Regions from separate parts of the Frankia umida genome, predicted to be linked through region 3. Evidence: riboswitches for the same ligand, from Rfam matches in the RefSeq annotation. Region 3 holds a riboswitch; each other region holds the start of a gene.
The links. A riboswitch is a leader RNA that binds a small molecule or an ion and turns the genes downstream of it on or off. The one in region 3 is predicted to bind cobalamin.
Positions count from the first base shown of each region.

Region 1: it holds a riboswitch for cobalamin, as region 3 does, so the genes downstream of both, bluB (5,6-dimethylbenzimidazole synthase) here and MXD59_RS16180 (VWA domain-containing protein) in region 3, are expected to answer to the same signal.
Region 2: it holds a riboswitch for cobalamin, as region 3 does, so the genes downstream of both, MXD59_RS05005 (ABC transporter substrate-binding protein) here and MXD59_RS16180 (VWA domain-containing protein) in region 3, are expected to answer to the same signal.

Region 1 is NZ_JALKFT010000017.1:28,567-38,348, reverse strand. Features, by position in the region: gene MXD59_RS16875 (serine/threonine-protein kinase) at 1-527, opposite strand, end outside; gene bluB (5,6-dimethylbenzimidazole synthase) at 1,224-1,934, opposite strand; cobalamin riboswitch at 1,976-2,153, opposite strand; gene MXD59_RS16865 (serine/threonine-protein kinase) at 2,308-4,605, shown strand; gene MXD59_RS16860 (hypothetical protein) at 4,774-4,959, shown strand; gene MXD59_RS16855 (HEXXH motif domain-containing protein) at 4,959-6,995, shown strand; gene fxsT (FxSxx-COOH system tetratricopeptide repeat protein) at 6,941-9,782, opposite strand, start outside.
Region 2 is NZ_JALKFT010000003.1:277,844-287,625, forward strand. Features, by position in the region: gene MXD59_RS05000 (FecCD family ABC transporter permease) at 1-929, opposite strand, end outside; gene MXD59_RS05005 (ABC transporter substrate-binding protein) at 940-2,259, opposite strand; cobalamin riboswitch at 2,290-2,480, opposite strand; gene MXD59_RS05010 (CbtB domain-containing protein) at 2,676-2,894, opposite strand; gene MXD59_RS05015 (hypothetical protein) at 3,352-3,726, shown strand; gene nicT (Nickel transporter NicT) at 4,027-5,217, shown strand; gene nhaA (Na+/H+ antiporter NhaA) at 5,278-6,582, opposite strand; gene MXD59_RS05030 (BlaI/MecI/CopY family transcriptional regulator) at 6,838-7,221, opposite strand; gene MXD59_RS05035 (hypothetical protein) at 7,464-8,087, opposite strand; gene MXD59_RS05040 (SCO5389 family protein) at 8,364-8,756, opposite strand; gene MXD59_RS05045 (hypothetical protein) at 9,195-9,512, shown strand; gene MXD59_RS05050 (SDR family NAD(P)-dependent oxidoreductase) at 9,509-9,782, shown strand, end outside.
Region 3 is NZ_JALKFT010000016.1:13,859-23,640, reverse strand. Features, by position in the region: gene MXD59_RS16200 (sensor histidine kinase) at 1-1,027, shown strand, start outside; gene MXD59_RS16195 (response regulator) at 1,024-1,767, shown strand; gene MXD59_RS16190 (GrpB family protein) at 1,998-2,549, opposite strand; gene MXD59_RS16185 (pentapeptide repeat-containing protein) at 2,591-3,721, opposite strand; cobalamin riboswitch at 3,853-4,000, shown strand; gene MXD59_RS16180 (VWA domain-containing protein) at 4,251-7,016, shown strand; gene cobO (cob(I)yrinic acid a,c-diamide adenosyltransferase) at 7,013-7,621, shown strand; gene MXD59_RS16170 (cobyrinic acid a,c-diamide synthase CobB) at 7,615-9,258, shown strand; gene MXD59_RS16165 (cobalamin biosynthesis protein) at 9,239-9,766, shown strand.

The DNA.
Region 1 (9,782 bases), on a different contig from region 3:
AGCGGGGTGCCGAGCATCCCGCCGGGGACGGTCAGGCGGGTCGCCGAGGCGCACAGCCCGGCGATCCCGAAGTCGGAGACCTTGGGCTGCGAGGTCCCGTCCCGCCGGTCGAGCAGCACGTTCTCCGGTTTGAGGTCACGATGGACGATGCCCAGCCGGTGCGCGGTCGCCAGCCCGGTGAGGATGTCGACGATCAGGCCGACCGCCTCGGCGGGCGGTAGCGTGCGCCGTCGATGCAGTTCCTGGCGCAGGTCCGAACCGTCGACGTACTCCATCACGATGGCCAGATCACCGCGTTCGGCGACCAGGTCGTGAATGGCCACCACGAACGGCGACTGAACCCGGATCAGGATGGCGCGTTCCCGCATGAACCGGGCGACCACGCCAGGGTCGGCGGTGAAATGTGGCAGCAGCAGTTTGAAGGCAAGAACATTGCCTGCCTCGTCATGGCCGCGCCACACCTCGCCCATACCGCCCCGGCCGACCCGGGTCAGCAGGGTGTAGGAACTTCCCAGCCTTCTAACCACTGCTTCTTCTCACCACTGCTGGCCATCACCACTTCGCTACGCAGTTCCAGGTCGATTCCGCCGGCGTCTCCCCCATGCGTCGCGCGCGTCGCCCCCTCCCGCGCCGGAGCCGGCAGCCTGACTGCCGTCGTTCTCCGTGCGCCCGCGGGCACGGACCACTACCCGGCGGTCCCAGGTGCGGTCCCTGGTCAGGATGCCGGACGACGCCGAACGCACGGTCCGAGGTGAATATGGGTTTCATCACCGGGGGTGGACGGTTCCCCCGCGAACCCGTCGGTATGCCAGGCCGCAGCCACCGTGACGGGTCCGCGACCCGCCCGCATCCGGGTGGCCACCACCATCCCGAGGGCCACCTGGATGGCCCGAACGGGCAGCCCACAAACGGGCCCGGTCCCGAACCCCGACCGAGACCCTGGAATGCCGAAGGGGCCTGGAACGCCGAAGGGGCCTGGAACGCCGAAGGGGCATAGCCCTGATACCGAACGCCGCAGACCTGATACCGAACGCCAGCAGCTCTGGAACCGGGGACCGGGGACCTGATGCCGAGGCCTGGTAGGTGTGATGCCGAGGGTTGTTCAGGGATTGCGGCCTCTCCCTACCAAACAACCCTCGGCATGCGGCCGAGGCCGGCATGTGCACGAGCGGACGAACAGGCGGACTAATGGGCGGATGGGCGAACGACCGACCGTGGCCTCGTCACGGCTGGGTCTGGGTCTCGGCCTCCGCCTGGGTCTCGGCCTCGGTCTCGGGACGGGCCTGCCACCGCTCGCGGTGCAGGACGTCGGCCAGCGGGCGGCGTCGGGCCCAGCCGTGCCGCTCCAGGTCGGGCAGTTCACGCAGGGCTGTCACCGGGCCCAGGCACAGCCAGGCGACCGGGCGGATGCCGGCCGGGATCGCGAGCAGGTCGCGGACGAACGGTTCGCGGTAGAACGACACCCAGCCGACGCCGAGGCCCTCCGCGGTCGCGGCCAGCCACAGGTTCTGCACCGCCAGGCAGACCGAGTAGAGCCCGGTGTCGGCGATCGCATGCCGGCCCAGCACCGCGGGGGCACCGCGGGCCGGGTCGTAGGTGACGACCAGCGACAGCGAGGACGCCAGCACCCCGTCGATGCGGATCGGGGCGAACCGGGCGGCCCGCGCGGCGTCCAGGGACTCGGTGAACACCGCCCGCTCGCGCTGGACATGCGCGGCGAAGGCACGCCGGGTGGCGAGGTCGGTGACGACGACGAAGTCCCAGGGCTGGCTCAGCCCGACACTCGGCGCGGCATGCGCGGCGGCGAGCACGCGGTGCAGCACCGCGTCGGGCACCGGGGCGCCGGTGAACTCGCCGCGTACATCCCGGCGGCGATACAGCAGGTCGTAGAGGGTTTCGGTCTCGATGGTGCGACGATCACGTTCGGTGGACACGCCAGGCTCCCGCTGCCGGGCCGCCGGTGAGGGCGGCGCTGTGGCGGGGCCGGTCTTCGGACTCCCGGATCGACGCCGACCGCCCGCCTTCCCAGGCCGATCCGGCCCAGTGGCTGCGTGGGAGACGCGTGGGCGGCTGCTCCCCGGTCACCGCGGCGGGCCCGTGCCGGACTTCCACCGGCTTCCCGATTCTTCCCGGTCACCCGGGACACCCCGCATACGTTGCCGGGGCGGACGCTACCCGCTCGCCGGCTCCGGTCCGCCGGTTCGTCACCCGTCCGGGCCAGTCACGTCCGGGCCAGTCACGTCCGGGACGAACGACGCGACCGTCGGCGCAGGAGCGGCGGGAGAGCCGGCGGGTTGCGGCCGAACCGTGAAAACGGCGCCCGGGCCCATTTCCCGAGGACTTTTCACTCCGGTATGGTTCCTCCGAGCAGCCGGGCTCACCGGAGTGCAACTGGTCGGATCACGTCGGACGGGGAGCAGCGTGACGGTCGGCCCGGGATTCCCGCCTGGCGAACGTCCAGTGCCGGGTGTCGGCACTGGCGGCCGGTGGGAGCTGCCCGGACTACCCCTTCGCCCGCACGATCCGGACGAAATCGGACCATATCGCCTGCAGCGTGTTCTCGGCGAAGGCGGGATGGGGACCGTCTACTATGCCGCCCGCGACGGGGCCGCCCCGGTGGCGGTCAAAGCCATCCGTTCCGAGTACGTCCTCGCGCCGGGTTTCCGGGGCCGATTCCTGCGGGAAATCGAGAACGCCCGGCAGGTGCAGCCCTTCTGCACGGCGGCGGTCCTCGACTTCGACACCGGTGACACCCCCTACCTGGTGACGGAGTATGTCAACGGCCCCGATCTGCGCCAGCAGATCACCTCCGGTGTGCCGCTGTCGGAGCACGACACCAAACGGTTCGCGATAGGTGTGGCCTCGGCGCTGCGGGCCATTCACAACGCCGGGGTGGTGCACCGGGATCTCAAGCCGGCGAACGTGCTGCTGGCCGTTCTCGGCCCGCGGGTCATCGACTTCGGGGTGGCCGCGGCGCTGGTCGGGCCCGCGCGCACGGGGGCCGACCGCGGCGACGATCCGGACGTCCCGCAGTGGCTGACCCCGGCCTACATGGCCCCGGAGCAGGCGCAGCGCGCCCGCCATCAGGGCAGTTTCGACATCTCCCGGCCGGCGGACGTCTTCGCCTGGGCCGGTGTGGTGCTGTACGCGGCGACCGGCCGGGCGCCGTTCGGTGAGGGCAGTTTCGCGGAGCTGTTCGACCGGGTCGTCTACGAGGAGCCGGACCTGTCCGGCCTCGCCCCCGACCTCGAGGTGATCGTCCGCCGGGCGCTGCACAAGAACCCCTACCGTCGCCCCGACGCCGGCCAGCTGATCGCCAGCCTGCTGGGGGACGCCGAGGCGGAACCGGCCGACCAGGTCTGGGAGACCACGATCATCGCGCCACCGCGGCAGACGGTCCCCGAGCCGACCGGGAGGCCCCCTGACATCCGGTCCCTGAACGGCGATGCGGGCGGCGCGAACGGCGCGGGCGCTGGAATCGCCCCCGGCACCCGGGCGCCGGAGCCGGGGCGGCCACGGCGCCGTCGGCGCGCGGTGGCGGGCCTGATCGTGGCCATCGCGGCGGTCCTGGCCCTGGTCGCCGTGCTGGTGCCGACCTCGCCGATCTCCCCGTGGCATCCCTACGCCCGGCTGGGGGCATGCTCGACCGTCAACATCTACACCGGGCAGCACGGCACCCCGTACAACGCCTACGGCAAGAAGCTGGCCGCCCGCATCACCGAGCGCTATCCCGGTACCGCCGTGGATGTGCTGGCCACCAACGGCACCGGCGACAACCTGCTGCGCCTGCAGGACCCGGCCGGCGCGACCTGCGCGATGGCCGTGGTCCAGCTCAACACCACCGTCGACGCGCGGTTCGGGGTCAACCAGTTCAGCAACATGCCGCTGACCGACCTGCGCACGGTCGGCCCGCTCTGGTTCGACCTGCTCCACCTGATCGTGCGGGCCGATTCGCCGATCACCACCGCGGCGCAGCTGTGTGACCGCACGATCTCCACCGGCCTGAAAAGCTCCGGCACCGAACAGCTTGGTCAGGTGCTGTTTCAGAACCTGCTGAAATGCACACCGTCGAAGGTGGCCAGCGACCTTCCCCGGGGCCTGGCGGATCTGGCCGCCGGCCGCATCGACGGCCTGTTGTGGGCCGGCGGGGCACCAACCCCGCAGATTGTGCGGGCCCTGGGTGACGGGCTGCGGATACGGCTGTTGCCGCTGGCCGACGAACTTCCGGCGATGATGGCGAACTGGGACGCCGCCTACCGCTTCCGGCTCGGCTCCAGGTTCATCGCCGGCCGGGTGTACGAGTCGGTGCCCGTGACCTCCGGCGACTACGGCGACGTGCCGGCGGTGAACACCATTGGTGCGCCCAACGGGCTGGTCGTCGACAAGGGCGCCGATCCGGATCTGGTCGCTTTCGCCGCACGCACCCTGGACATCCACCGCGCCGACTTCGAGTGGGCCCTGTGGGGGGCCGACGACGGGCGGCAGTTCCGCTCCGTCCACGACGCCATTTCGACCAGCTCGCTGTACTGCCTGGTCCCCCTGGCCAGCGCGGCCGAGAAGTACTACGAGGGCCTCGGTATCCGGGCGTCCTGCGCCTCGCGCTGATCCCTCGGCCGACCGTCGCCTTCCCCTTGTGTCACCGGGGATCGCCGCGTCACAAGGGCTGGTTGTGCGACACTCGAAATGCGGCCTTGACCTTCTGCCTGACAGGTGACGTTTCGGCTGCCGGTTTCGGCCACCGAGCGGAAACCGTCGGGGATGAACGGGAGCGCCATGGCTGACGCCACCCTCGGTCTGTACCTCACCGACGTACGCGGACTGAGTCTGGACAGACTCCGCACCAGCACCGACGACACCCTTCGCCACGAGGTCGATCGTCTGCTCGACGACCTGGACCCGCGGTGCGCCTGGCACAAGCGGGCCGATGACGGCGGTGGCTGCTGGCAACGGCTGCACTGATGCCCTCCGCGCCGCCCGGCCCGGCCCACCCGGACCCGGGTGTGGCACTGCATCAGCTGTCCGGGGCCGACGTCGACAGTCTGGCCCTGGGTGAGCTCGAGCCGGCCGTCGTGCGGCGCCTGCTGGACGCCGAGATCAGCTACCGTCGCATCGCGATGCGCGCGGCCCTGGACCTGCTCAGCGCGCGACCGGGGGCGCCGGGCCCGCTGGCCCCGGTGGACGAGGCCTGGGAGCTGCTGGTCGAGGCGGAGCGCCGCAGCCCGCCGGCCGTGCGCGCGGTGCTCGACCAGCCGTTCACCGGGGCGTGGGCCGCCCGGCTGCTGCGCCGGCTGCGCGACCGGTCGTCCGCCAGCGCGCCCCTGTGGGTGGACGTCGGCTACCTGCACGCCCTGGCCGCCGCCGCAGCGGTGCGCTCCGGCTGTGCCTGTGACCTCGCGGTTCCCACCCGCCACGGCGTCGTTCATCTGCCCTCCCTCGGCCACGCGCACCTGAGCGGGCTGGACCCCTGGGACATCGCGACCGTCACCAGCGGCACCGCCGACCCCGCCCCAAGCCCTGATCCGCGCACCGGCACCGGCACCGGTGCGGGCCCGGGTCCGGCGGTGTGGATCGTCGGCCCGGCGGACAGGGTCCGCGTGCCCACTGCCGACCCACCCGACGGCCCGCCACCCCCGGACGACCAGCACGCGGCACCCCGATGGCGCCGGACCCGCACGGTCGGCGGCAGGCTGATCCTCGAGGACGCCGACCCGTACCGGGTGGCGGACAGTGACGCCCGGCCCGAGTGGCTGCCCGCCGCGGAGATCGCGCGGTGGCAGCGGTGCCTGGCCGCGGCCCGGGAGGTCCTGCGCACCGGCCATCCGGGAACCGCGGCGGCGGTGGACGCGGCGATCACCGCGGTCGTCCCGGCGCCGTCCACCACCCGCTTCCGCTCGTTCAGCGCGACGTCCGGCGATGCCGTGGGCAGCGTCGTGATGTCGTTGCCCCCGGACGCGGTGGACGGCGCGGTCACCCTAGCCCACGAGCTACGCCACGGCGTGCTCGGTGCCATGCTGCACCTGGGTGATCTGGTCGACCCGGCGGCGGCGCCGCAGCTGCGCCGGGTCCCCTGGCGCGACGATCCGCGGCCGGCGCGCAGCGCCGTCCAGGGGGTGTACGCGTTCTTCGGTGTCACCGACTTCTGGCGGACCCAGCGCCGACATGCCCGGGCAGACGAGGCCATGCTCGCGCACTTCGAGTTCGCGCTGGGCCGGCGCGCCGTGTGGGAGACCGGACGGGACCTGCTGCGGACCGGGCCGCTGACCGCCCTCGGGCGCCGTTTCGTGACCGGTGTCGTCAGCACGGTGGCCGGTTGGCTCTCCGAACCCGTCCCGGCGCAGGCCCAGCGCCTCGCGGAGCTGGTGACCGCGGACGCCCGCGCGCTGTGGGAGGCGCACCATCTCACCGTGGCGCCGCGCGCGGCCCGCGCACTCGCCGTGACCTGGCAGGCGGGCGGTCCGCCGCCCGTGGGGTCGTCCGCGCCGACGGGGCGCCTCGAACCCGATCCGGACGCCCGCGCCCTCGACACCCGGGCCTGCCTGGCCCGGCTGTGGCTGGCCGACCGGGATGCCTTCCGCGGCGTCGAACGCGACGGCCCGGCGCGGGTCTATCGCGGCGCCACCGACGCCGACTGCGCCCTCATCCGCCGCGACCACGATCTGGCCCTGACCCGCTACGCGACGCTTCTGCACCCGCCCGGCGGTCAGTCGCCCCGGCCCAGCGGGCAGTGGCGCCCGTCCGGTGCGCACCGGCGGGCGCTCGTCGGGCTGGGTCTGGCCCTCGGCGATCGGCACCCGGCGGGCCGCGTGCTGCTGCGCCGGCCCGACCTGGTCGCGGCCGTGGCCCGGCAGGTCAGCGGCGGGGTCCTCCCGGCACGGCTGGTGGAACTCGCCGGGTGGCTCGCCCCCCTGGTCCCCCTCGTCCCCGCGGCGGAACGGTCGGCTCAGATCGGCATCGGGTCGATGTCGCAGTCCAACCGAATCCAGGCGACCACCTGACGCGCGGCGGGATGGTCGCGACCGAGCACCATGTCGATCCGGAGCAGCGTCCTGGCCTGCTGCTCACGGGCCTCGTCGGTGCGTTCGAGGGACCGCAGGTCCATCGCGAGGTTCGCCGCGACCGCCAGGGTGGAGGGATGCCGCTCGCCGAGGGCGTCCGTCGAGGTGGCGAGGGTCAGTTCGTCGCGGTCCGCCGCCGCGGCGAACCGTCCGAGCGCGTGCAGGTCACTGGCCAGGTTCGTCGCCGCGGCGAGCGTGCTGGGATGCGCGGCGCCGAGCCGCTCGGTGTAGGCGGCGAACGTCTGCTCGTCGCGGTCCAGAGCGTCGGCGGCGCGGCCGGCGAGACGCTCGATGACGGCGAGGTTGACCGCCGCGGCCAGGGTGTGCGGATGGGTCTCGCCGATCTTGTCCGCGTAGCGGCGCAGCGTGCGCAGGCACACGTCGCGGGCCTCCTGGAGCAGTCCGGCGTGGCGCAGGTCGATCGACAGTCCCAGCGCCGCGACGAGCGAGGCCGGGTGCTGTCCGCCGTAGCGGCGGAAGAAGCGCTGCTCGACCTCGCGTGAGAGTTCCAGCGCCCGCGGATGGTCGCCGGCCTTGCGATGCGCCACCGCGAGGTAGCGGCTGGCGTGCAGCCGGGCCGGATGGTTCTCCGTCAGGTCGTACAGCCGCCGGAAACGGGCCTCGATGCCCTCGTGCGCGGTGCGGGCACCGAGATAGTCGCCGAGCTCACGGCGGTCCAAGGCGACCCCGGTCAGGCTTTTGAGACTCTCGGCGTGGTCCTCGCCGTACAGGCGCACCGCCTGCGCCCAGGTCTGTTCCCCCAGCACCACGGACTCGCTGTACCGGCCGAGCAGGCGCAGGCAGACCGCCACGGTGTGGGCGGCGTTCAGGGTCTGCGGATCGTCGGGGCCGAACGCCCGGCGGGCCCGGGTGTGGGCATCCCGCGCGATCTCGAGTGCCGCCGTGAACTCGCCGCGCCACCGCCGGTCGGCACCGATGTTGCCCATCAGCTCGTTGGTCATCTCGGCGTCGGGGCCGTTGACCCGCATCGACAGTTCGTAGGTGCGCTGGTTGACCTCGGCGGCCTCGGCGTAGCGACCGACGACGACGAGCCCCCAGCCGAAACGCAGGCTCATCTGCAGGGTGTAGGGGTCCTCGTCGCCGAAGTCGGCCCGCCAGGCCTCGCTCACCCGGCGGGCGAACTCGGCGCTGCCCTCGTGATCACCCCAGGACCACAGGTAGTCGCACAGGTTGATCAGCAGCTGACGGACCCGGGGGTCCTCGCACCGCTCGGTGTTGGAGGCGACCATGTGCGGATAGAGATCCGCGTAGGTCGACCACAGCCCCGGGTTGAGCGGGTCGTTCGGGTCGCTGGCCGCCAGCATCACATGGGCGCCGTGGCGCATGGTTCCCTGCTGCGGCGGGGTCATCCGGTTGACCAGCACGGCCTGCACCAGGCGGTGCATGACGATCGAGTTGTCGCGATGGTCGATGCGGGCCAGGGCGAACCGGTGGACGTCGCGGATCGCCCGGCTGAGTTTCACCGGGTCGCGCAGCGCCTCGTCCAGGGCTGGGGAGATCGTCTCGTTGAACGCCCGGGACAGCAGTTGGCGGGAGATCGGCGTCGGTGCGAAGGACGCGCACACCTGCAGGAGTTCCAGCGCGGCCGGGTTGCTCTCGGCCAGCCGGTCCAGCGACACGTTCCACGCGGCGGTGACCGGACGCGGGTAGTCGGCCGGCGGCGTGTCGAGCAGCTCGGTCAGCTTGTCGTCGAGCAGCCTCAGGTACTCGGCGGCGGACATCCCCGTCTCGGCCCGCCAGGTCGCGGCGGTCTCGATCGCCAGGGGCAGGTCACCGAGGGCGGCGGCGAGCCGGTCGGCGTCGGTGTCGCTGAGCGGGCCACCCCGGCTGCGCAGCAGGTCGACGCTCTCCTCGCGGCGGAACACCGCCACCTCGAGGGGACGACTCACATGGCCCCAGCCGGGATTACGGGAGGTGACCAGAATCCGTCCGGTCGAGGAGGCGGGAATGTACTCCCGCACGGCCGCGGGATCGTCGGCGTTGTCGAACACCAGCAGCCAGCGTGGGTAGGGGTCGCCCAGGCGCAGGGCCTCGATGACCTGGCGCACGGCGACGTTCGCCTCGGAGCCGACGTCGAGTCCGAGCCGCTGGCCCAGCTCGATGAACGCGTTGGCGATCTGGACGCTCTGCTCGGCGGGAATCCACCAGATCACATCGAAGTCACCCAGATGCTGGTAGACGTACTCGGCGGCGAGCTGCGTCTTGCCGACCCCGCCCATCCCGTGCAGCGCCTCGGGCAGCACGGAGGTGATGCCCTCACGCAACCGGGCATCCAGGGCGTCCAACAGGTCGTGCCGGCCGGTGAAGTGCGGATTGCGCGAGGGCACGTTGCCCCACAGCCGCGGCAGGTGACCCGTGGACGTCAGCGAGGTCGCCGCCGCCACGGTGGGCCCGCCGGACTCGGTGGGCCCGATGGGCACCGCCGCGTGCGGGTCCGGTGCCCTGGTGCCGGGTTCGGACCGGTCCGCGACGTCGGCGTCCCGTCGGCTGGCAGGCACCGCGCTCGAGGGCCCAGTGGCCTCGGTCATGAGTCGACCCACCCCAGTGATACTACTCATAGTGATGTGCTTTTCACTTTCAGTTTCGGGATGTGGATGTGGTGTCGGGGCGACCGCGCGACGCACTCGTTCGACGTCGGAGTGGGTGAGCTGGGCGCGCAGGGCGCCCCGCAGGTCCGGATCGGCTTCGAAGGTCGCGCGGGCCGCA
Region 2 (9,782 bases), on a different contig from region 3:
AGCAGCCGGCGGGCCAGATGCGGCACGGCGATGCCGAGGAAGCTGATCGGGCCGCAGAACGCCGTCACCGTCCCGGCGAGCAGCGATGCGCCGAGCAGGGTGACAGTACGCAGCCGGCGGACGTGCACCCCCACGGTGCGGGCGTAGTTCTCCCCGAGCAGCAGGGCGTTGAGCGGCTTCATCGAACCGAGCGCGAGCAGCAGGCCGGCCCCGATCGTCGGCGCGAACACGACGAGGTCGCCGGGGGAGACCCCGGAGTAGCTGCCGAGCTGCCAGGTCCAGTACTGCAGGGCACGCTGCGGCGCGGTCCAGGTCAGCAGCAGCCCGATGAACGAGAACACCGCCGCGCCGACGATGACGCCGATGACGAGCAGGGTGACGACCGAGCGGACCCAGCGGGCGAGCAGCAGCACCGCGGACAGCACCACGGCCGCGCCCAGGGCACCGGCGGCGACGACCGCGACCCGCCCGGTACCGATGGCGCCGGCGGTGAACGCCCCCGCCGACCCGCCGGCACCGGTGACCACGAGGGCGACGCCGAGGCTCGCCCCGGCGCTCACCCCGAGCGAGTACGGATCGGCCAGCGGATTACCGAACAGGGTCTGCATCTGCAGGCCGGCCACCCCGAGGGCGGTACCGGCGAGCGCCGCCGTCGCCGCCCGTGGCAGCCGCACCTGTGTGATCACCACCGACCAGCGTGGATCGGTGGGGTCCGCGCCGACGAGCACCCGCAGGGTGTCCGGCAACGGCACCCACACCGAGCCGACCGCGACGGCGAGCAGGAACATCGCCGCGGTCGCGACGGCGAGGCCGAGCAGCGCGCCGACCGGCCGCCGCCTGGCCACGGCCGCAGGAGCACCGGTCGCCTGTGCGTCGACCGCCAGTCGATGATCGACGACGACGCCGCCGGCGGGCAGGCCCGCGGTCACGATGCCCGGCTCATGAGGTCAGCCGACGGTAGAAGGCGAACCGGTGGTCCTTCGCCAGGTCGGGATGCAGGATCGCGACGAGGTCGCCGAGGACGAGATCGGGGCCGGTGACCCCGCGTTCCCAGTAGTCGTTACCGCCACCAGGGCCGATCACCAGCGTGTTCGTCCACACCTGGCCGCCGGCGCGGGTCGCGGCCAGCGTGCCGTAACGGGAGTCCTCCTTCGTCGCGTCGCCGATCGTCTTCCACTCGCCGTCGGCGAGCCAGATCGGCGCGGACCCGGCCTTGGCATACACCGCCTCGAAGGCGAGTTCCAGGCTGCCGGTGTCGCGGGTGCCCGACCACGGGTAGCCGGCACCGGCGTCGGCGAGAAGCTTGCCGACGTAGCTGCCGCCCGAGGGCATGTACCAGGTGCCCTGGTACATCGAGCCCGGCAGGACGGCGACCGGCTGCTGACCGGCACCGCTGACCTTCGCGGCGATCGCGGTGTAGTCGCCGGCGATCCGGTCGAAGACCTTGCCGGCCTTCTCCTCGTCGCCGGTGAGCGCGGCCATCACCTTGATCCATTCGGCGCGGCCGAGTGGGTCGCCCTCCAGCCATTCGGCGTTGGCGACGACCGGGACCCCGCCGCGCCGGATGGCGGCGTAGTCCGGTGAGTCGGTGCCGTCGGTCATCAGCACGTCCGGCCGGCCGGTGACGACCTTCTCGACGTTGATCTTCCCGCCGGCGGCGTACTCGGTGACCCTGCCCTCGGTGATCAGGCGGCGGATGTCGGCGTTGACGACGCTGGCGGCGCTGGCCACCCCGGTCAGGGTGTCGGTGCGGTCCAGGTCGACGAGCAGCGGCAGATGGGTCGTCGATCCCGAGTACAGGCTGCGGATCGGCACCTCGATCCGTGGCGCTGATCCGAGCGCGCCGGTGAGCGTCGGCGCGGGCGCGCCGCAGTGCACCAGCACATAGGACTCGGGCCGGCCATCCGGGTAGGGCTGTTTGACGGTGAGTACCTGATAGCTCTGGTGATAGCTGATCGTGACGTTTCGGGCGTGGCTGAACGTCGATTTGACCGGGAAGTAGTCGGTGTCCTGCCTGAAGTCGGTGATGCAGCCGCGGGCGTCGGTTCCGCCCGCCGACCCCGGGTCGTCGTCCCCGCAGGCACCGAGGGACACCGCGGCAAGGAGCGCGGCGAGGACAGCGACCAGCGGCCGGACGCCACCACGGCAGCGGCGCGCCCACCTCGGCGACCGCGCAGGGGACGGATCGGATCTCCCGGGCTCGCCGCGGTGGCGTCGTCCGGCATCGATGGGAAGAAAAAGGTATGTCGGCGCGCGCACGCGGACCGCCTCTCCAACACCTCGTGGAAGGGTCACTCGGATGCCGTGGCCGGTCTCCTGGCTGACGGGTAAGCCTTCCCCGGCCCGCCTTCCCAGGCGCAACAGCAGCCCAGTGACTCCACGCGGACGACGTGGAAAAGGCCGGGAAATCCCGATCACAGTGGCGAGGGCCGCGCCGGCCTGTCACCGGCTTCCCGAACACCACGACATGGCAAAAATATGCTGAAAATTATCTGCCCGCAAGAAGTACTGGCTGATTGTGCTGCTATCACCCGGAATTTCTGCCGGTCAGTGAACCAAATGCCGGAAGAATGCCGAAGCAGGGAGATGGCCGGCCAGAACGCGAGTCATCGGGAAGGGAAACCAGCCCGGTCTCGTGGCGCGACCGCCGCCGCATCCGCGTCGTCAACCCCTGCTCAGTGGCAGGGGAAGCCGAGGAAGTGACGCGCGTCATGGACGAACTCGTGGATATGCGTATCCGAGCCGAACATCGACGTGGCGCCCTGATCGACTCCGATGAAGTAGAGCAGTAGCAGCGACAGCAGCGCGGTCAGGCCCAAGGCCGCCGCTCGAGCCGTCAGCGGGAAGGAGATCGACCGATGCCGCGACTGCGGATCGGCGATGGGTGTCGTCATAGGTGCCCCCTGGGATTGTGCGTCCCGACTGGTTGGACTGCTGGTGCTCGGGTCTGACTCCCGCCCCGCCGCCCCGAAGGACGGACGGGCCGGTCACAGTGGCGCAACCGTGCCGGGATTTCACCGGCTTCCTCGCACAAGCAATCGGATTATCTGGTTTCCACCGGGTTCCTGTCAACAACTGAGAACAGAACGGACAATGTGGCCAGCCGGCTCGGTGTGACCGGAGCGGGCAGGTTCGACGGGAACCCTGGGGTCGCGCCACGGCCACCGGGCTGGGGCCGATCATCGCGGGGTGGGCTTCTGGGATCCCGCAAGGACCGTCTGGTAGTGCCCGACTCTGGCGAGCCGGGAGGTGCGGAACGTGAGCGTGTCCTGTGCGGCTCACCTGCCATGATTATGTCACTGAGAGTTACATTTCATCCGAATGGGTAATCGCCCGGACGCCAGAGAAGCTGTGGCGGAGACTGTGAAGCCCCGACGGCCGGTCGACGATGACGAAGAAGATGACGAAGAATTCGCGACTGTCCCCCGGGCGGAGTACGAGCGACTGCAGGCCAGCCGGCGCCAGTTCGGCGCCGAGACCAGCCGCGGCCACATCCTGCGCGACGAACAGGCGCGGTTGCGGCAGCTCATCGCTGACGTAGCAGCCGCCCTGGGGCGGCCGAACAGCCCCATCTGCATGTCGTGTGTACCCGCTGCGGCACGCTGCGCGAGATCGCGGAGCCCGGCCGAACCCGCTCCCGGCGCGGTCGCGCATCTGGCGGCGATCCCCGGGCTGGATGTCGTCGGCCCCGCGACGCTTGCCATCTATGGACGCCGCGAGCGCTGATGGGCCGCCTGACGGCGCCCCATCAGCCAAACCAGCGCGGTCGGCCCCACATCATGCCAGTTGCAACATCCTTGCAAGAGCGACATAGTTGCATCTGTGTTGATGCCGGCGGGTCGACGGAGCCCTTCCGGCGCCTCCGGCTGACCTGTCCGATCCGGTGCCCCGCAGTCACGACACGGACCACTCGCCGATCCAGCCGAGCGATGTGGGTCCTGCTTCCGCGTGGCCGCTCGGCCTGCGCCCGGCCCATTCCCTCCTGGGCCCGCGTCGAGCCTGTTCCCCGCAGTGAGGAGACCTCTGGTGGCCCACCCATCCCCCGGCGTCGGCGAGCCGTCCCTGCCGAGGCGGCTGGCCCGGTTCCGGCACAGCCTCACGGGGGCGGACAAGCGGTCCCTGGCGGGGATGACCGCGTTTATCGTCCTGCTGCACGTGGTGGGATTTGTCGTTCTGCTCACCCTTGTCACCCCGCATGGCTACCATCTCGGCGGCGACCATCCGGTGTTCACCGCCGGGGTCGGCGTCCTGGCCTATACCTTCGGACTCCGCCACGCCTTCGACGCCGACCACATCGCCGCTGTCGACAACACCACTCGTAAGCTCATCGCCGACAACACGGCGCGGGAAGCCGAAGGTGCGGGCCCGCAACGCCGACCGCTCTCGGTCGGGTTCTGGTTCTCCCTCGGCCACTCGACGATCGTCTTCGCGCTCGCGTTCCTGCTTTCGGTCGGTATCAAGTCCCTGGTCGGGCCGGTCGAGGACGACTCCTCCAGGCTTCACACCATCACCGGCGTGATCGGCCCGTCGGTCTCAGGTGTCTTCCTGTGGGTGTTGGGGATCCTGAACCTCGCCGCCCTGCTTGGCATCGTCAAGGTCTTCCGCGAGATGCGCAACGGGCACTACAACGAGCAGGAACTCGAGCGACGGCTGGACTCCCGCGGTTTTATGAACCGTTTCCTCGGTGGCCTGACCAGGACGGTCACCAAGCCGTGGAACATCTACCCGATCGGTGTGCTGTTCGGCCTCGGATTCGACACCGCGACCGAGGTTGGCCTGCTCGTCCTCGCCGGCGGCGCCGCGGCGTTCGACCTGCCCTTCTACTCGATCCTTGTGCTGCCGATCCTGTTCGCCGCCGGCATGTGTCTCATGGACACCATTGATGGTGTGTTCATGAACGCCGCCTACGGCTGGGCATTCGCCCGTCCGGTTCGCAAGGTGTTCTACAATCTGACCATCACCACCATCTCGGTGATCGTTGCGCTCGTTATCGGCACGATCGAACTTGTCGGTGTCCTTGCTGACCGGTTCACGATCGAGTCCGGGCCGTTCGCCTGGATCGCCAACATCAACCTCGACTACGCCGGCTACGGCATCGTCGGCCTTTTCTTCCTCGCCTGGGCCATCGCGCTCGCTGTCTGGTACTTCGGCCGCGTCGAGGAACGCTGGACCGCCAACCTCCCCAGCGAATCGACCCAGCCCGCCGAAACCAGCTGACCATGCTGTCACCCGGGATGGCCGGGATGGGTGGGGCGTACTGGTTCGGTTGGCTGTCGGTCAGGCCCGGTCCTGGTAGATGTCGGGGATACCGTCGTGGTCGCGGTCGACCGTTTCCGCTTCCTGTATCCGGCGGTAGACACGGCTGCGCAGGCGCAGGGCCACGGCGGCCAGCAGGGCGGCGAGCAGGGAGCCGGTCAGGACGGCGATCTTGACGTGGTCGTCGCGTGTGCTGCCGGTGCCGAAGGCCAGTTCGCCGATGAGCAGGGAGACGGTGAATCCGATACCGGCGAGGACGGCCAGGCCGAGGACGTCGACCCAGGCCAGCCCGTCGTCGAGGGTGGCACGGGTGAAGCGGGCCACCAGGTAGGTGGCGGTCATGATGCCCAGTGGTTTTCCGACGACGAGGCCGATGACGATGCCGACGGCGGCGCGGTCGGAGAGCGCGTCGGTCAGTCCGTTCAGGCCGCCGATGGTGACTCCGGCGGAGAAGAACGCGAAGACCGGTACCGCCACTGCGGCGGAGAGGGGTCGCCAGCGGTGTTCGAAGTGCTCGGCCAGCCCGGGGCCCGCGTCGGGTCCACCGGCGCGCTTGCTGCGCAGCACCGGCACGGCGAAGCCCAGCAGCACGCCGGCGACGGTGGCGTGCACGCCGGAGGCGTGGACGAGTGTCCAGGTGGCGGCGGCCAGAGGCAGCAGGAGCCACCATGAACGCACCCGGCGTTGCACCAGCAGGGTGAACACCGCCAGCGGCACCAGGGCGCCCAGCAGCGGGAGGACGCGGAGATCCCGGGTGTAGACGACGGCGATGATGACGATGGCGATCAGGTCGTCGACGACCGCGAGGGTGAGCAGGAAGGTCCGCAGCGCGGACGGCAGATGCCGGCCGATGACCGCGAGCACCGCCAGGGCGAAGGCGATGTCGGTGGCGGTCGGGATCGCCCAGCCGCGTGCGGCGTCACCGCCGAGGTTGACCAGCGTGTACAGCATGGCCGGGACGGCCACGCCACCGACGGCGGCGAGGACCGGGACCGCGGCTCGTCGGGGGTCGCGGAGGTCCCCGGCGACGAACTCGCGTTTGAGTTCCAGCCCGGCGACGAAGAAGAAGATCGCCAGCAGGCCGTCGGCGGCCCACTGGGCCAGGGTGAGGTTCAGGTGCGCCCAGGACGGGCCGACCTGGTAGGACAGCATCGACTGGTAGGACTCCGACCACGGTGAGTTCGCCCAGGCGAGGGCCAGGACCGTGGCCGCGAGCAGCAGCGCGCCACCGATGGTCTCCCGGCGCAGGATCGCGGCGATGCGACGGGTCTCGGGCCACGACCTGCGATCGAACACGCTGAACCGGCGAGGCGGGGGCTGACTCATGGTGGGACTCCTAGCCGAGGGGTCAGGTCACACGCTGCCGACCAGACTTCCCGGCGCACCAACACCAATACTGCCCACCCTAGCGGTGCGCGTGGCCGGGCGGCGAACCGGACGTCGACTCCAGCCACGACGCCGACGCCCTGGGCTGGAGTTTGACCCCGAGGTGTCGATCGTCGTCGGTCTGCATGCCGTCGGGATGCCGCCACCGGTGCACGGCGACGGCATCCCGACGGGCGTGGGTTCGCTCTGGCTGCGCTAGCCCTGTTCTCCCGCGTTGAGGGCCTGCAGGAGAAGGCCGCGGTGATCCGGTGAGAGATGGCCGGCGAAGTAGCGCAGTACCGTGCCGGGATCGTCGCCTCTGCGCAGGAGCTTCACCATCTGTACCGCGGCGTGGTCCTCGGCTCGTTGCAGTGGCCGATAGGCGAATCCTCGTCCATGCGGTGTCCGTTCGGCGAGGCCCTTGGCCACCAGCCGTAGCAGAGTGGTCGCTATCGTGCTCTGCGCGAGATCTCCACCGAGCCGGTGCTGGACCTGCATGGGCATCAGCGGTTCGGACGTGGCCCAGAGCAGGGCCAGTACCTCGCGTTCCAACTCGCCGGCCGCGCGTCTGTGCGCGACCGGCATGACTGTCACAGGCATGGCAACTCCGCGGGTTACCGACCGGTCCGGAATCGCGCTGGCCTGGCCGGCGCGGCGGGCCGGCACACCAGGCAGGTCGGACCCGGTCGAGGCTCGAAGGTCGGCCCGCCGTCCACCCCGGACGCGGGTGTGGACCTTGACCGGCCGACATCCCGTTCCACCTCACGGCGACGGAACGGGCGACACCAGGTTCTGGCGCGGTCACCGGCGGTGCCTGCCGGCTGGAGGGCCGGTGGGACCGCTCAGACCGCGGCGCGGACCGGTGGGCCTCGGCGGACGACGATGTGGTGCAGCAGAACGGGCCGGCAGGTCCGGGTGTGGACGGGCCGGCGGGGGAGCGGACCGACCGCGGCCGGCGGAACGCACAGGCCCCGGCGGCGCAGCCTGCCGGCGGCGCGGCGGGCCACGGTCACGGCACCTCGGGCGGCCCGCCAGAGCAGGCGCTCGCCGACGGCGAGCCACCAGGCCAGCCCGATCGCGGCGAGGAGATGTGCCGCGATCATCGCCGGCCCGCCGGGAAGCAGGTCCACCCGCGCGGCCTCGTGGGTCATCGCCGCCAGATGGGTCGCGGACGTGCCCGTGGTGGATGCCGGGTGCGGGCTGCCGGTTGTGGTGGTGACGGCGAACGCGATGTGCAACCCGGTCTGGACAGCCAGTACGAGCCCGGTGAGGCGCGGCCACGACAGCCGTGCCGCCGATGCCCCCCAGCAGATCCGCCCGGCCAGGACGACCCCGAGGAGGACGACGGGGACCGATGGAGCCACCCCGCACGCGGCCCAGTGGGCGCCCACGGCCAGGGCGACGGCGATGGCCGCCACCGACCCGGCCCGGACACCACGCCCCGCCGGCGTCGCAGCCCAGTTCACGACACCACGTGGGGCACGGCGCCCCGCTCACACCGGGAACCCGGCCGGCTCTCGCGCGCGGACCGGGCCCGGATTCCCTCGAGCGATCCCGACCCGGACCCCGACCTCCGTCGTCCAGGGCGCGCCATCATGTCTCGTATCCTAGAAGATCAAAAACGGCTCCCGGCGTGTTTGGCCCGACCGCGGTCGGACGGGGCGACCGGCCGAACGCGGTCGCCCCGCGCATCTCCACCGCGTCGAAACGCCTGACAGCGATTGATGACGATTCCGGCTACGTCAGCAGTTGACGAACCCCGGTTGCTGGTTGAGGACCTGGCTCTGCGGGGAGACGAACCGCCGGTACTGCTCGCCGGCGGTGGCCTGGGGCCGGAAGGCGGCGAGCCGGTGGCAGTTCTGGAAGGCCAGCGCCACGCCGAAGTGCCGTTCCAGGGCCGCGCGGATCGCGGTGCTGGCCATGGCCCGCAGCAGTTGGCCCTGCTCTGCGTCGCCGACGGGCGGAATCTGGTTGTCGGTGAAGTCGCCCTCCGCGGCCGGCAGTTCGTCGGCGAGCCGCGCGACCAGATCGTAGGCGTAGGGCAGGGACTCGCGGATGCAGGCGAGGAAGTCGGCCTCGTCGACATGGCCTTGTTCGGCCTGTGTCAACAGGCTGGGCGACACGGTCAGGGACACAGGTACCTCCTGGGTGGTTGGCGCCGTTACCCCGGGTGGGCGCGGCGCGGGTGTGCAGGGCGGTGCCGGGGAGATCGATGCCTCAGCCGCCCGCCACTAATGATTACGGATACGGGAATCATTTTCATTATGCGTCGACGCGGTCTGGGTGGCAAGAGTGACCACGGCGAGGACAGGCGTGTCGCCGATCGCGGGTCCGGCCACGATGACGGCGAACAGAGCGATGGTCAGGACGTGTACCGCCGTGCACCACAGAGAGATCGCGTCGAGAGTGAACAGCCGGTGTGGACGAGGTGGACGAGGTGGACGACCATCCCGACGCCGGTCAGGGCGAACAGCGGTCAGCCTTACTGATCTTTGATTTTCCGGGTCGGGTTGGAGGCCGCGGGGTTGTTCGAGCGGGGTGCGTTGAATCGGGAGGTTGCGGCGGGTTCGCGGGTGAGCGAGCGGTCGGTGGAGTGGTGGCGTCTGCGGTGGAAGGCCGGTGGGGTGGTGGCGTTGCGGTCGCGGTGGACGACCGGGTCGGGTCGGGTGTTGATCGCGGGGCTGGCCTGCCACGAAGCCAGCCTCGACCTCGCCGCACGCACACAGCTCATCCGTGATGCCCGTGCCGGCGTGCCGGTTCGCAGCCCGCGGCTATTGTCGGGGCGGCGTCCGGTCCGTGCCTCGCAATGCCGGCTGGTCGGTGCGCTGTCGTTGCTGGCGGTGCGGGTACGTCGGACCGTGCCGCGTCGAGATCTGGAGCGTCGCGCATGAAGACCGCTGTGATCACCGGAGGCACCGACGGGATCGGTCGGGGGCTGGCCGAACACTGTCTCGCGGCCGGATACACCGTTCTTGTCATCGGCACGAACGCGACCAAAGGCAAGAAGATCGCGAGCCTGGCCGCCCGGTATCACCGGTCAGCTCGGACGCTCACCGCCGACGGTATCGAGAGCAACTTCGCGTTGTTCTACCTGAGCAGGTTCCTGTTCAGCCACGGGCTGGTCGGATCGCTGCGCCAGGCCGAGAACCCGGTCGTGCTCA
Region 3 (9,782 bases):
CGCCGTCGCCACGGCCGGCATCGGCGCGCACGTCACCCGCGGGGTGCTGCGACCGCCGGAGGGGCTCCCGCTTGGTTGGCTGCTGGCACTGGTCGTCGTCGCCCACGCCGGCCTGCTGGGCTGGGGCAGGCTCGCCCGCGCCCGGGCGGCGCTGCTCGCCTCGCTGGAAGAACGAGCGCGGCGCGCCGAAGCCGACGGGGCCCGTCGCGTCGCGGCGGCCCGCGCCGGCGAACGCACCCGGCTGGCCCGGGAGATGCATGACGTGCTCGCCCACCGGCTGTCCCTGCTCGCCACCTACGCCGGGGCACTGCAGTACCGGCCGGACGCGCCACCGCAGGCCCTGGCGCAGGCCGCCGGCGTGATCCGCGAGCAGGTGGCCGGCGCCCTCGACGAGCTGCGCGACGTCATCGCCGTCCTCCGCGACGACGACGAGCACACCGCGGGGCCCCCACCCACCCTCACCGACCTCCCGCAGCTGCTCGCCCGGGTCCGCGCCGCCGGCACCCCCATCCGCCACACCTGTGACCTGCCCGCCCCTCCAGCCGCCTGCCCCGCCGCCTGCGAACAGGACGACCGTGGCGCCCAGACCGAACCCGTCGCCGACCCCGACGGCCGCCGCGCAGACGACCGCGACCGTGCCACCGGGCGCCTCCCCGAGATCGACACCCTGGCGCCCGCGGTGGGGCGGGCCGCCTACCGGGTGGTACAGGAGGCCCTGACCAACGCCCACCGGCACGCCCCCGGCCAGCCCGTCCACCTCACCGTCCGCGGCGGCCCCGGTCGCGGCCTGACCCTCGACCTCGTCAACCCGCTGCCCGCCACCCCCGACGCGCCCCCGACGCCGACAGCACCGGTAGCGCCCGCGTCGACGACCACCCCGCCCCAGACAGCGTCACCGGTGTCAGCGGGCTCCGGGATGGGGCTGGTCGGGCTCACCGAACGGGTCCGCCTGGCCGGCGGCCAACTCGACCACCAGCACGTCGACGGAACGTTCCACCTGCACGCCCAGCTGCCCTGGCCCCGATGACACATCCCGAACCGCCCGACGCGCAGGCCTCCACCACACCGGCACCGGCCGGGTGGGTGCGCCCGCGGGTACGGGTACTGCTCGTCGACGACGACCCGCTCGTACGCGCGGGCCTGACCCTGATGCTCGACGGCGCCCGCGGCAGCGGAACACCCGACGGCGAGCAGCAGGAGATCTCCGTGGTCGGGCAGGCCGGCGACGGCGCGCAGGCCCTGACCGCCGTCGACACCCACACACCGCACGTCGTCCTCATGGACCTGCGCATGCCCCGACTCGACGGGCTGAGCGCCACCCGCCGGCTACGCGCCCGCCCCCACCCGCCGGAGGTGATCGTGCTGACCACCTTCGACACCGACGACAACGTCCTCGCCGCCCTGCGCGCCGGCGCCGGCGGTTTCCTGCTCAAGGACGCCCCGCCCACCCGCATCGTCGAGGCGGTGCTGCGCGTCGCCGCCGGCGAACCCATCCTCGCCCCCCAGATCACCCGCCGCCTGCTCGCACGCACCACCACCGAAGCCGACACCCACATCCGCGCCCGCACCGCCCTGGCCGGCCTCACCCCCCGCGAACACGACGTCGCCCTCGGCGTCGGCCACGGCCACACCAACGCCGAGATCGGCACCCGGCTGCACCTGTCGACCGCCACCGTCAAAGCGCACATCACCCGCATCCTCACCCACCTGCACCTGACCAACCGCACCCAGCTCGCCCTGCTCGTCCACGACGCCGGCCTGCTCTGACCCTCGATGAAGACGCACGAACCCGTCCGCTGACCAGCCGAGCCGGCTGGGCGCGGCAGCCACGGTCAGGAAGGTCCCGTCCGCGGCGCGGTCGTGCGCCACACCGCACACTTCTCAACCGGAGAGTGCGATGCCGGCGCCGCGCAGGGCCTTCTCGACGCAGGGCCTTCTCGACAGGCCGGGGCGTTGGCCAACCGGTCCATCGTGCTCGGTTCGTCCGTGACCCTCGTCTATTCGGGCAGCGGGACGCGGGGTGGGGGTGAAAGGCCGGCGTGGCGTAGGACCTCGTCGACGAAGGCGCCCTTGGCGTTGGTGTAGGCGTTGCGGTTGGTCGGATGCTCGCGGGCGAGCCGGCTCTTGAGCGCCGCGTAGTCACGGGCGAGAGCCGGGTCGGCACGCAGGGCGTCGCGGAAGGCCAGCAGGGCTTCGGCGTGGGAGTCGCCGTGTTCGATCACGTGGAGATGGTGGGTGCGGGCCTCGGGGCGGGGGCGCAGGAACCACAGCCGGTAGTGGCCGCACGGATCCTGCGGCCAGAACAGCCAGCCCGCCGCCTCCAGCGCCGGCACAGCGCCGCCGCGCGCCGCGTCGAGGGAACGCACGGGAGCGAGAACATCGATGACGGGCTTGGCGGGCAGGCCGACGACCGCCGTCGACCCGATGTGGGTGATCTGCGCTGCCAGCCACGGCGCGAGGATGACCGCGAGCCGGTCGTGTTGTTCGGCGAACCGGGCGGGCCAGGCCGGGTCGTAGCCGGCGAGGTACACGGGCTGATCAGCGGACATGCACGGCGTCCTCGCTGCGGTCGGTCAGCGGCTGTGGTTGGTCAGCGCGGGGTGCGCCGGCCGCGGCGGCGGTCACCTGCTGGTCGGCCGCGTCCCCGTCCCCGTGGCGTGGCCGACGGAGCTGGCGTGCTGCCGGTGCTCGTGGTGTCCGCCCTGGCCGTGGTGGGCCAGTGGGTGGGGTGGTCGAGACCGGTGGGCAGGCGGGTGGTGGCGTCGCCGCGGGCGGCGGCGAGCTGCATCGGGGTGAGGAACCACGCCCCGCGCAGGTCCGCGCCGCGCAGATCCGCCCCGCGCAGGTCGGCGCCGCGCAGATCGGCGCCGCGCAGGTCCGCGCCGTGCAGGTCGGCGCCGAGCAGCAGACGTCCGGTGAGGACCACGCCGCGCAGGTCCGCGCCGGCCAGCCGGGCGCCGATCAGATCCCCGTCGCGGACCCCGCGCCCGCCGGCCCCGCGGGTGCCGGCGTCGTTCGGGCCGGCCCGGCCGGTGGACGGGGCGGCCGGGCCGCGCAGGACGGCGCTGGCCTCGGTGAGAGCGAGATGGACGGTGCGGCGGTGGAGGTCGAGGTCGACGGCGCGCAGCCGGTCCGCGTCCGTGGTGGTGGTCAGGGTGAGGGTGGCGGTGAACAGTTCCCGCAGGCGGGCGGCCAGCGCCGCGGTGTCCGAACCCGACGGGTCGAGGGCGCTCAGGGCGGCGCCCAGGTGGTGAAGCGACTCGTGTAGGACCCGCAGGACCCCGAACACGGCGAACATCGCCGGCGCGTCGCCGGGATGGGTCCGCCAGGAACGGCCGGCGAAGGTGACCTGGGTGGTCTGCTGGCCGGCGCCGAGACAGTCGAAGGCGACGCAGCCGGCGAAACCGCGTCCGGTCAGCTCGGTGTGGATGCCGCAGCGATGCTCGCCGTCCAGATGCCGGCAGGCGACACCGGGGGGTTTGCTGATCGGGAAGTCCGCGGACGCGGTGAACCCGGGCATCACACAGCACAATCCCGCGCATCGGGCGCAGTCGGCGCGCAGCCCGGCCCGTACCCGCGCCACGTCCACCAGGGTGAGCGTGACCGCCGTGGCCCGGCCGGCGGCCGGGACGGACCCCGTGGCCGTCCCCGCCGTCCCCGTCGCCTCCGGGTCGGTGCAGGCGGGTGCGGGGGGTGGGCCGTCCGGTCGGGGGGTGGACACGGGGGGTCTCCTTCGCCTCGTCCCACCGGGAGCGCGGCACGTCGGCGGGTCGGGCCGGCAGGTGGGGCCTGGACGACGACGCCACCGCGGCCTGGCGGATGTGACATGCTGGCGGACGCGACAGCTAGCGGAGGAAGCCGGTGCGAATCCGGCGCGGTCCCGCCACTGTCACCGGAAAGCGCCGCCCTCCACGTGCCCTACAGCCACAGGGGCAGGTCACGACCGCCAGCGCGGTTGGAAGGCCGACGGCGGCGCGCGGGATCCGGGAGCCAGGATACTCCGGCCGTCGCGATGGACGACCACGGGCGAGGACCTGGGGAGGACCAGCGGCATGCCAGCACCACCCACAGCACCATCCGGTTCCACAGCACCACCCGGTTCCACAGCAGCACCCGGTTCCGCGGAACCGGCCACGGCCCTCCCGTCTGGTTGCGCGCAACCGTCGAGTGTCACCACCTCGCCGGCGGGTCGGGCCGATCCGTTCGCCGCGGACCGGGTCGGCGGGTTCCCGCTGGCGGCGGTCGTCGGGATGGACGATCTGCGGCTCGCGTTGCTGCTCAACGCGGTCAGCCCGGCACTCGGCGGGCTGCTGGTGCGCGGGGAGAAGGGCACGGCCAAGTCGACCGCGGTCCGCGGGCTTGCCGACCTGCTCGCCCCGGTCGAGGTGGTCCGCGGCTGCCGGTTCGCCTGCGCCCCGGCCGCCCCCGACCCGCGCTGCCCGGACGGACCGCATCCGCCCGCCTCCCCACCCGGCGCGGACCCCACGTCCACCTCGTCCGCGTCCACCTCGCCGGTGGCCGTGTCGGTGGTGCGGCCGGTGCGGCTGGTGGAGCTGCCGGTCGGCGCGTCCGAGGACCGGGTCACCGGCAGCCTCGACCTGGACCGGGCGCTCGCCGACGGGGTGAGTGTGCTGCGTCCGGGGCTGCTGGCCGCGGCCCACCGCGGCATCCTCTACGTCGACGAGGTGAACCTGCTCGGCGACCATCTCGTCGACGTCCTGTTGGACGCGGCCGCGACCGGTGTCGCCCACGTCGAACGCGACGGGGTGTCCGCCCGGCATCCGGCGCGGTTCGTGCTGGTCGGGACGATGAACCCCGAGGAGGGTGAGCTGCGCCCGCAGCTGCTCGACCGGTTCGCGCTCACCGTCACCGTCGCCGCCAGCCGTGACCCGCGGCTGCGCGCCAAGGTGGTCCGTCGCCGCCTGGCCTACGACGCCGACCCGGCCGGGTTCGTCGCCGCCTGGGCGCCCGCGCAGGCCCGCCTCGCCGCCCGGGTGGCCGCCGCCACCGTGCGGCTGCCGGCGGTGACCCTCACCGACGCCGCGTTGGACGCGATCGCCGCGATCTGCGCCGGCCTCGACGTCGACGGGATGCGCGCCGACGTCGTGCTGGCCCGCACCGCGCTGGCGCTCGCCGCCTGGTCGGGACGCGACACCGTGCGCGCCGCGGACCTGCGCACCGGCGCCCGCCTCGCCCTGCCGCATCGGCGCCGCCGCGGCCCGTTCGACGCCCCCGACCTCGACGACGCCACCCTCGCCGCGGTCCTCGCCGACGCCCTGGCCGGCCTCGATGACGCCGTGGCCGCCGAAACCGCCGCCCGTGAGCAGGCCGAGGCCCGCCGCCAGGCCGGCGCGTCCTCGAACGCCGCCACCGCCCGCCACCCCGACACCGGGAACAGCCCCGAGGATCCTGATGGGTCGGAGGGCCCCGGCGGGAACGACGACGGCGATCACGATGAGGACGGTCCCGACGGTCCTGGTGGATCTGGCGGGTCTGGGGGACCCGGCGGGTCCGGTCAGGGTCCGGGAGACGGTTCCGCGGAACCGGGCGGGATGACCGACACCGGCGACCCGGACACCGGCGACCCGCGGGCCACCACCCCCTACGACCTGGACAATCCCTACGATCTCGACCCGGACGGTGATCTTCTCACCCCGGACGACCACGACCTCGACACCGCCCGGGACGCCGCCCGGCCCGGTGACAGCGCGCAGCCTGGTGATCCCGAGCTGGCCGCTGCCGGCGCGGATGCCGACGCCCCGACCGTGGACACCCTGGCCGACGACCCGCGGGCCGCCGCACCATCCGGCGCCCACCCGCCGGGTGCGGGTCGCCCCGCTTTCCCGCCCCGTCCCACCGGGCCCACCCTGGCCCCACCCGGGCAGCGCGGCCGACACGGCGCCGCCACCAGCACCGGCGGGGACGGCGGTGTGGGCCTGCCGGGACGGGCCACCGCGACCGGGACCGCCGCCGCACCGGGAGCGCTGTTTCGGCCGCGGACGCTCACCGTCGGCGGACTCGGCGCCACCTCGTCGGCCAGCGGACGCCGTTCCCCGGCGCGCACCACCCGCGGCGCGGTCGTCGCCACCAGTGCCACCGCCCCCGGCCTGCACCTGCCCGCCACCCTGCTCGCCGCCGCCCCCCACCAGCACGCCCGCGGCCGCCGCACCCCCCCGTCCACCCCGGACCTCACCCCGGACGTCACCCCGGGCAGTGTCCCGGGTGCCCTCCCGGAGGCCTCCCGGGGCGGCGGCCAGGGTGGGGGGAGGGCGTTGCGGCTGGTGCCGTCCGACCGGCGCGGCGCGCACCGTGTCGCCCGCGAAGGCAACCTGGTGCTGTTCTGCGTGGACGCGTCCGGGTCGATGGCGGCACGGGCCCGGATGACCCTGGTCACCACCGCGGTACTCGCCCTGCTCGTCGACGCCTACCAGCGCCGCGACCGCATCGGTCTGATCACCTTCCGCGGCGCCGGCGCCGAGGTGGTGCTCGCCCCCACCTCCAGTGTGGAGGCCGGCGCCGCCCGCCTGCACGCCCTGCCCACCGGCGGACGGACGCCGCTGGCCGCCGGCCTGCTGCGCGCCGGGCAGGTGCTCACCGCCGAACGGCGCCGCGACCCGTCCCGCCGTGCCCTGCTCGTCGTCGTCACCGACGGACGGGCCACCGCCGGCGGCGACCCGCTGCCCGTCGCCCGCGCCCTGCGCCGCAGCGCCCCCACGGCCCTGGCCGCATCCGCAACGTCCGGCGCCCACGGCGGCGGTGGGGGGCGGGGGACGGCCGCGGGTGGGCTGGCCAGTGTCGTCGTCGACTGCGAGACCGGCATGATCCGGCTGGGTCTGGCCGCCCGTCTCGCCGACGCCCTCGGCGCCCGGACCATCCCGCTCGACGCCCTACCCCTGCTGCACCCACCCGCCCCACCCACCCGACCGGCAGCACCCGCAGCCGCCGCCCGGCTGGCCGCACCAGCCCCGCCGGCCCCACGGGCCGTCCGCGTCGAGATCAAGGAGCCGTCCCGATGAGTCCGCAGGGGGTGCCGTCCACGGTGCCGGACGACGGGCTGACCACCCGGGCGCGCCGCGGCCGGCCGCTGCTGATCGTGCACACCGGCGACGGCAAGGGAAAGTCGACCGCGGCGTTCGGTCTGGCGTTGCGCGGCTGGGCGCAGGGCTGGCCGATCGGCGTCTTCCAGTTCGTCAAGTCGGCGAAATGGCGCATCGGTGAGGAGAAGGCCCTCGAGACACTGGGGGAGTCCGGCGCCGGCGGCACCGTCACCTGGCATCGGATGGGCGCCGGATGGAGCTGGATCCAGAACCGCGTCGACCCCGCCGGTGACCCGGCCGCGGCCGCCGCCGAAGGCTGGGCGCAGATCCGCCGCGACCTGGCCGCGCAGACCTACCGGCTCTACGTCCTGGACGAGATGACCTACCCGCTGCGCTGGGGCTGGCTCGACCTCGACGAGGTCGTCGACACCCTGCGCACCCGCCCCGGTGCCCAACATGTCGTCATCACCGGCCGGGCCGCCCCGACCCCCCTGCTCGACGCCGCCGACCTCATCACCGAGATGACCAAGGTCCGCCATCCCATGGACGCCGGCCAGAAAGGCCAGAAAGGCATCGAATGGTGACCGGCCCGACGCGCCGCCTCGACCTGCCCCGGCTCGTGCTGGCCGCACCCACCTCCGGCGCCGGCAAGACCACCGTCGCCACCGGACTGATGGCCGCGCTGGTCGCCCGCGGCCTGCGGGTCAGCCCACACAAGGTCGGCCCCGACTACATCGACCCCAGCTACCACACGCTGGCCACCGGCCGACCCGGACGTAACCTCGACGCCGTCCTGTGCGGACCGCAGCGGCTCGCCCCCCTGTTCGCCCACGCCGCCGCCGGCACCGACATCGCCGTCGTCGAAGGCGTGATGGGCCTGTTCGACGGGGTCGCCACACCCCGCGCCGGCGAGCAGGCCGACCACGCCTCCACCGCCCATGTCGCCCGCCTGCTCGACGCCCCCGTCGTCCTGGTCGTCGACGCCTCCGGGGCGTCCCGGTCGATCGCGGCGCTGGTCACCGGCTTCCGGATGTTCGACCCGCGGCTGCACCTGGCCGGTGTCATCCTCAACCGGGTCGGCTCCGCACGCCACCGCCGGCTGCTCACCGACGCGCTGGCCGACATCGGCATGCCCGTGTTCGGCGCGCTGCCCCGCGAGACCACCGTGCACACCCCGTCCCGGCATCTGGGACTGGTCCCCGCCGCCGAACGCCGCCCCGCCGCGGTCGCCGCCGTCGACCGCCTCGCCCACCTGGTCGCCACCACCTGCGACCTGGACGCCCTGCTGCGCGTCGCCCGCGCCGCCCCACCCCTGCACACCCCCACCTGGCAGCCCGCCGAAGCCCTCACCACCCCCGCACCCTCGCCCTCCCCGATCCCAGCCCCGACTCCGGCTCCGGCTCCGGCTCCGGTCCAGGCTTCGGCTTCGCGGCCGCCGTCGCCGCGCACAGGAGGACGGCCGGTGCGGGTCGCGATGGCCGGCGGGGCGGCGTTCACCTTCGGCTACGCCGAACACGCCGAACTGCTGCGCGCCGCCGGCGCCGACGTCGTCACCATCGACCCGCTGCGCGACGAGAGCCTGCCCGCCGGCACCGACGCGCTCATCCTCGGCGGCGGTTTCCCCGAGGAACACACCGCCGACCTCGCCGCCAACCTCCCGCTGCGCGCCGCGATCGCCGCGTTCGCCGCCGCCGGACGTCCCATCAGCGCCGAATGCGCCGGCCTGCTCTACCTCGCCACCACCCTGGACGGCGTCCCCATGTGCGGGGTGCTCGACGTCGCCGCCGTCATGGGCCCCCGCCTCACCCTCGGCTACCGCCACGCCATCGCCGCCACCGCCAGCCCCCTGACCCCCGCCGGCACCCCGCTGGGCGCCCACGAGTTCCACCGCACCGTCCTGCCCGCCCCCGGCACGGCGACCGGGGCCGCCTGGTGGCTTCCCGTCGCCGACGACCCTCTCCCACCCGCCCGGGACACCACCGCACCCCGGGGTGACACCGCGCCCCGCGGTGGCGGCGCGGCCCGGGGCGGCGGTGGGGAGACGGCGACCCGGTGGCGTGCCGAGGGCTTCGTGCGCGGCCAGGTCCACGCCTCCTACCTGCACCTGCACTGGGCCGGCCAGCCCGACATCGCCCGCCGCCTGCTCGAGGCCGCCCACGCGACCCGCCCCGCCCATCCCGCCGACACCGGACATCCCGCCGATGCCATCGACGCCGCCTGAGCTGCCTGAGTACACCGGCGGCCCCACCCCGCGCGGCCCGCAGACCAGGACCCCACCCGGGAACCCGCCGCCCCACCACAGCGCACGCGATCTCGTGGTGGGCATCGGCGCCCGGCCCGGGGTGCAGACGCGGGAGGTCCTCGCCCTCATCGACCACGGCCTGCGCGCCCTGGGCGCGTCCCCCGCGTCCGTGCGGGCCCTGGCCACCGTCGACGTCCGCGCCCGCGAACCCGGCCTGCGCGGCGCGGCCGCCCATCACGGCTGGCCGCTGATCGCCCACCCCGCCGCACTGCTGGCCACCGTGGACGTCACCCACCCCAGCGCCGCGGCCGCCGCGGCCCTGGGCACCCCGAGCGTGGCCGAAGCCGCCTGCCAACTCGCCCTGCCCACCACCTCCACCCGGGCCGACACCGTCGCACCGTCCCCGGGACGTCTCGTCCTGCGCAAACAGACCAGCCCCCGCGCCACCCTCGCCATCGCCCGACACCCGAACACCGGATGTGCGTAGCCGACATCCAGGTCAG